2 regions of the Burkholderia sp. NLJ2 genome follow, and region 2 is predicted to be linked to the other one. Evidence: riboswitches for the same ligand, from Rfam matches in the RefSeq annotation. Region 2 holds a riboswitch; the other holds the start of a gene.
What was found. Region 2 has a riboswitch for FMN ahead of R9B84_RS27165 (6,7-dimethyl-8-ribityllumazine synthase). Riboswitches for the same ligand answer to the same signal wherever they lie in the genome.

Region 1: linked by a shared signal. The riboswitch ahead of ribB (3,4-dihydroxy-2-butanone-4-phosphate synthase) and the one ahead of R9B84_RS27165 (6,7-dimethyl-8-ribityllumazine synthase) in region 2 are both predicted to bind FMN.

What each region holds. Positions count from the first base shown of each region.
Region 1 covers NZ_CP137808.1:3,041,493-3,044,899, forward strand. The annotation lists gene R9B84_RS14030 (HAD family hydrolase) at 1-621, shown strand, start outside; gene ribB (3,4-dihydroxy-2-butanone-4-phosphate synthase) at 713-1,423, opposite strand; FMN riboswitch at 1,542-1,690, opposite strand; gene R9B84_RS14040 (helix-turn-helix domain-containing protein) at 1,877-2,560, opposite strand; gene R9B84_RS14045 (MFS transporter) at 2,789-3,407, opposite strand, start outside.
Region 2 covers NZ_CP137810.1:1,085,660-1,089,066, forward strand. The annotation lists gene R9B84_RS27160 (sialidase family protein) at 1-922, shown strand, start outside; gene R9B84_RS27165 (6,7-dimethyl-8-ribityllumazine synthase) at 1,021-1,530, opposite strand; FMN riboswitch at 1,597-1,753, opposite strand; gene R9B84_RS27170 (TonB-dependent receptor) at 2,130-3,407, shown strand, end outside.

The DNA.
Region 1 (3,407 bases), on a different replicon from region 2:
GTGCTGCTTGAAACGCTGACCGCCACCTTCCCGCACATCGATTTCGAAGCCGCCGCGAAGTCGGCGTTCGGCCAGCAGACGTCGCGTTTCCTGTCGGGGCTCGAATCCCGCTTCGGGGTCGAGATGCCCGCCAACTTCATCGAGACCATCGAGCACAACATCGAGATCGCGCTGGCGCAATCGCTCGCGCCGATCACCGGCGTGCGCGACGCGTTGCTGAAGGTCAGCCTGCCGGCCGCGGTCGTGTCGAACAGCCGGCTCGTGCGCGTGCGCAACTCGCTGAAGCGCGCGTCGCTCACCGAGATCTTCGGCGAGCGCGTGTTCAGTTCCGAGCAGGTGTCGCGGCCGAAGCCCTACCCCGACGTTTACCTGCATGCGGCGCAGACGCTCGGCGTGGCGCCGGCGCGCTGCATCGTCGTCGAGGACAGCGTATCGGGGTTGAATGCCGCACGCGCGGCAGGAATGAAGACGATCGCATTCGTCGGCGCAAGCCACATCCCCGACAACTACGCGGACGCGCTGCGCTCGATGGGCATCACGCGGATCATGCGCAGGATGGACGAACTGCCGGCGCTCGTCGAAGCCGGCATGCGCGGCGAATTCGGCGACGTGCAGTCCTGACGTTCATTCAGGCCGGGTCAGGCCGACCCGGCATGCGGCGGTTCACGCGCGCCAGGTCAAGGGCGCGCGAACGCGCCCGCTCCCTCCTCGCTCAGGCCGGTTCGCAGCAACGCTCGCGCGCAGCCGCCAGCGCCGCGCGGAATTCGACGAGTTCCGCGATCGTCAGCATCGGCAATCCATGCTGTTGCGCGAAACGCTCGACGTCGTCGCCGCGCGTCATCGTGCCGTCCGGATTCATCAGCTCGCACAGCACGCCGGCCGGCTTCAGGCCCGCAAGGATCGACAGGTCGACCGTGCCTTCGGTGTGACCGCGGCGCGCCAGCACGCCGCCTGGTTGTGCACGCAACGGAAACACGTGGCCCGGACGCACGATGTCGTGCGGCTTCGCATTGTCGGCGATCGCCGCGCGGATCGTCGTCACGCGGTCGGCCGCCGATACGCCCGTATGCACGCCTTCGCGCGCCTCGATCGAGACGGTGAACGCGGTGCCGTTGCGGCTCTCGTTGGTCTGCACCATCGGCGGCAGCTCGAGCGCGCGCACCGTGTCGTCGGTCAGGCACAGGCACACGATGCCGCTGCACTCGCGGATCAACAGCGCCATCGTCTCGGGCGTGATGCGCTCGGCGGCGACGATCAGGTCGGCCTCGTTCTCGCGGTCGTGATCGTCCTGCAGCACGACCGCGCGGCCCGCGCGCATCGCTTCGAGCGCAGCGGCGATGCGCGGCGGCACCGGTTCGGAATCCAGCAACGGGAGATCGGCAAAGGCGTCGGCGGGAGCCGACGAAAGGGACATCAAGGACATGTGAAACGCTCCTCGCAAATACGATTTGGGCGAAAAACGTTTCAGGGCATTGCAAACAGACAGAACGACAACCCGCTTCGCACGCATCGCGAAGCGGCCCTGGCGGACATGACTATCTGCACATCTTCTCTCATCCGGACTGTGACCGTCGGCTCTGGCATTCGACCAGATCTGCTGACCCCGCGCGGTTGCGCGGGCGCTCGCGGGCTCGCCGGCTTACGCCAGCCTACCGCCGGTGGGGAATTTCGCCCCGCCCTGAAGACGCACTGATTGCCGGATGGGGGCTGCCCATCAACGGCGGGCCAAGCATACAACAGCCGCGCGCGCGGCGCAGCGAACAACATGGATAACCTTACTGACGACTCCGTCTAACGGCATCGTCCAAACGGCCGACGGCCGCGCCGCGATCCCGCCCGATATGGGGGCGGCAACCGCTCCGTGCGGCCCGCACGATCAGCCGGCCGCGTGCGCCGCGTCGGGCACGAGCCAGCGCGGCGGCACTTCGGGGCTCACCGTCACGCGGAACGCGCGCGCTTCGCTGTCGCCCGGGTTGCGCAGGCTGTACGGCTGGTCGGCATCGAACACGATCGCGTCGCCGGTCGCGAGCAACTGGCGGCGGTCATGCACGCTGACTTCGAGCGTGCCCTCGCTGACGACCAGGTTGACCGTCGTGCCGGGCGCGCGGCGCGTGCCGGGCTCCGTATGCAGCGGCGCGATCCGCAGCTCGTGGAATTCGGCCGCGGCCGGCTCGCCTTCCGGGTACAGCGCACGTGCCGAGAAACGGCCGTTCGAGCTGACGACGCGCGACGCGCGCTCGGCCGCCAGGTGCTCGAAGCCGTTCACCGCATGGCGGCGCAGGAATGCGGCGACCGACACCTTCAGCGCCGCGGCGATCTTGCAGAGCACCTTGATCGACGGCACGCTGCGCGCCGACTCGATCTGCGCGAGCATCGCGCGCGACACGCCGGACAGCCGCGCAAGCGCATCGAGCGACAGTTGTCGCTCGGCGCGCAAGCGCGCGAGGTTCACGCCGACGACCTGCTCGAGAAGGTCGAGCGACGCAGACGTCCGCGCGTCGGCGGCATCGCCGGACTCGAAGGAAGACACATCGCGCACCAGCGCCAGGGGTGAAGACATAGCATTGCCTCCGGGCCGCTGCGCGGCCCTGCGTATGGGGTAAGCCGGGATCGGAATCGGGTTGCGCCAGCAATGGCGCGTATCGAGACGCTATCACCCGGCCTTGCGCGGGCAAACGAAGTTATCTTCACACCGTTATCAGCATCGCGGAGGAATGCGTTTCTCGCGAACCTTTTCCTGCCGCTATGGCGTCGCCATGACGTCGCGAATGCGTCGTCGTTGCGCCGCTCATTGCGCCGCCGGCGCCGCACCGCTTGCCGGTGCCCGCGCGTCGAGCCGCATTGCGAGCCACGTAACGACGAGCGCCGCGAACGTCACCGCGACGGCGACCCACGGCAGCGCATCGAGCGCGAAGCCGTGTTCCAGCGCGAGGCCGCCGAGCCACGCGCCGCCCGCATTGCCGACGTTGAACGCGCCGATATTGAGCGTCGACGCGAGATGCGGCGCGCTCGCGGCCTTCTCGACCACGCGTGCCTGCAGCGGCGGCACCGTCGCGAACGCGGCGATCCCCCACACGAATACGGTGACGGCGGCCGCGACCGGCAGGTGGCTCGTCTTCGCGAACACGGCCATCACGGCCATCAGCGCGACGAGGATCGCGATCAGCGACGGCATCAGCGCGCGGTCGGCGAGCTTGCCGCCGATCGTATTGCCGATCGTCAGCCCCGCGCCGAACAGCACGAGGATCAGCGCGACCGAGCGCGGTGCGTAGCCCGCTACCGTCTCGAGAATCGGCGCGATATACGTGAACACGACGAACACGCCGCCGAAGCCGAGCACCGTCATCAGCAGCGCGAGCCACACCTGCGGCTCCTTCAGCACGCGCACCTCGTGGCCGAGGCCGACC
Region 2 (3,407 bases):
GTTCTTCAACGACAAGGAATCGGTGACGGCGAATCCGGTGAAGGCCGGCACCGCATACGCGGTATGGGACCGCCTCGAACTGCCGAACGGCAACCCGTACGCGAACCTGCACACGCAGGCATTCCGCGGGCCGACGCTGTTCTCGAAGACGACCGACGGCGGCAAGACGTGGAGCAAGGCGAAGGTCATCGTCCACGTGCCGTCGCGCCAGCAGACGATCGGCAACCAGATCGTCGTCGATCCGAAGAGCGGCACGCTCTACGATTTCTTCAACCTGATCCAGCCGCCGTTCAGCAAGGCCGCCGGCAAGGTCGCGTTCATCAAGTCGACCGACGACGGCGCGACGTGGACGAAGCCGCAGGTGATCGCAGGATTGCAGACGGTCGGCGTGACGGACCCGAACACCGGCGAACCCGTGCGCACCGGCGACATCATTCCCGAGCCCGCGATCGATCCCGCGTCGGGCCAGCTTTACGTCGCGTGGCAGGACAGCCGCTTCAACGGCGGCAAGTACGACGAGATCGCGCTATCGACGTCGAAGGACGGCGGCGCATCCTGGAGCGCGCCGCTGCAGGTCAACACGCCGACCGGCCGGCCGGCCTTCAATCCGTCGGTGCGTGTCGACAACGCAAGCGCCGTGATGGTCACCCACTACGATTTCCGCGACCTGCTGGCCGGGAACACGACGACGCTGCCGACGGGCTTCTGGCGCAAGATCTCGCTCGACGGCGGCACCACGTTCGTCGCCGAGCGGCGCGTTGGCGGCCCGTTCGACATGAAGCTCGCGCCGAACGCGGAAGGCTTCTTCATCGGCGACTATCAGGGCCTCGACGTCGGCCCGTCGTCGTCGTTCCATCCATTCTTCGTCCAGACCAGCGCGGGCAACCTGACGAACCGCACGGACGTGTTCTTCGCGCCGTGACGCGAACCTGACCGCAACGCCGCCACGCGACGTCGTCCGTCGCGCGGCGGCCCGCCCTGAACAGCGTGTGTCGCGCGCCAAATCGCGCGGCTCAAGCGTCAGGCGGCCTGCTTCATCGCAGTGGCCGCGGATTCCGCCTTGAGCGCCGCAACCTTGCCGATCGTATCGACGCATGCGTGCGCGAGCTCCGCACCTTTCACGAGGAAGTGTTCGTGGAAGAACTTGACGTGCTCGTCCGATCCATGGAAATGATGCGGCGTCAGCACCGCCGACAACACCACCACCTCGGTTTCGAGCTGTACCTGCATGAGGCCCGAAATCACCGTTTGCGCGACGAAGTCATGGCGATAGATGCCGCCATCGACAACCAGCCCGGCACAGGCGATGGCCGCGTATTTGCCGGTTTTCGCGAGCAATTTGGCATGCAGCGGAATCTCGAAGGCGCCGGCCACTTCGAAGAAATCGCAATCCGATTCGCTCATGTTCGCGTTGCCCAGTGCATCGACAAACGCGATTCGGCACTGGTCGACGATCTCCTTGTGCCAGCACGACTGCACAAAAGCGATACGGGGAGCGACAGTTGGGGAAACGTGGGAAATCTGGGTCATCGGCTGATCCTGTGTGAGTTGAATGGGCGCACAGGGACAAGCCGCGTACCTTGCGTACGCAACGAACCCCGCTCTCTCTCATCCGGACTTTAACCGTCGGCCCCGGAATCACACCGGGTCTGCTGACCTTGCCGTGACAACCATCCCCGGCAAGCGCTCGCGGGCTACGCGCAATCGCGCGATTACCGCCGGTGGGGAATTTCACCCCGCCCTGAGAACGTTCGCGGCAAATTGGCCGCGACGGAAATCTATCACAGTCTCGTCGCGCAGGTTGCCCGAAGCCGGCTGAACCGTTTCATGCGGTCGACGCGCCCGACGAATGCCGGCCGACGCGTCCCGTCGCCGGTTTCCGCTCCCGCCTCCCATTTCACCGATCCGACAGAAACCCGACGAAACCCCGCCAGCCGGCTTGGAATTTGAAATGATATAACATATCATTTCGCGTGCTCGTCCGCCCGACGCCGTTCCACCGTGGGTGGCCGAGCCTCGCCGAGCCATGTTCCAACGGGTCAAACGCGTCGTTGACGCAACAATATATCGTATCCAGCCGTGACCCGCATCGCTCGTTATCCGATCCGATTCCAACCGATTCACCGACCATGCGCGACCTCCCTCGTCTACCGCTTCGCCCGCTTTCGCCCCTTTCGCTGATGCTGTTCGCCGCCGTCGCGCACGCGCAGTCCGATGCGCCCGCCGCGTCGGGCACGCCTGCGGCCACCCCGCTCGCACCGATCTTCGTGACCGCGAACCCGCTCGGCGATACCGAACTGATCGCACCGACCGTCCAGCTTTCCGGCGACGCGCTGACGCGCCGCCAGGCCGATTCGCTCGGCGCAACGCTCAACGGCCTGCCCGGCGTGTCGACCACCACCTACGGGCCGATGGTCGGCCGTCCGATCATCCGCGGGATGGACGGCGACCGGATCCGGCTGCTGCAGAACGGCGTCGCGTCCTACGACGCGTCGTCGCTGTCGTACGACCATGCGGTGCCGCAGGATCCGCTGTCGATCGAACGCGTCGAAATCGTGCGCGGCCCGGCCGCGCTGCTGTACGGCGGCAACGCGGTGGGCGGCGTCGTCAACACGATCGACAACCGGATTCCGCGCGAAGCGATCGAAGGCGTGACGGGTGCGCTCGACGCGCGCTACGGCGGCGCGAATTCCGTGCGCGCGGGCGCCGCGCAGGTCGAAGGCGGCAACGGCCGCTTCGCGTTCCACGTCGACGCGTTCGACCGCGAAACGAGCAAGCTGCGCATTCCCGGCTACGCGCGCAGCAGCGCGCAACGCGCGATCGACGGCCCCGACACGCCGCAGCCGGAAGGCAGCGTGCCGAACAGCGACGGCCGCGTGCACGGCGGCGCGGTCGGCGCGTCGTACACGTGGGCGGACGGCTTCGCGGGCCTGTCGTACAGCGGCTACGAATCGAACTACGGCTCCGTCGCGGAGAGCGACGTGCGGCTGCGGATGCGCCAGGAACGCCTTGCGCTCGCGTCCGAGGTGCGCAACCTGAGCGGGCCGTTCACGAAGCTGAAATTCGACTTCGCGTACACCGACTACCGCCACAAGGAAGTCGACAACGGCGAGACGGCAACCACGTTCCGCAACCGCGGCTACGAGGCGCGCATCGAGGCGCGGCATCGCAAGATCGGCCCGTTCGAAGGCGCGATCGGCGTGCAGTTCGGCCAGAACACGTTCTCCGCGCTCGGCGACGAATTGCTCGTGCCGTCGACGCGCACGAACAGCGTCGCGCTGTTCGGCCTCGAGGAATGGCAGGTCGTGCCCGCGCTGAAGCTGAGCGTCGGCGGCCGCTTCGAGCATGTGAAGGTCGACCCGGATCCGGCCGGCGTCGAGAAATTCGCGGGCGCGCAGCCGCGCGAC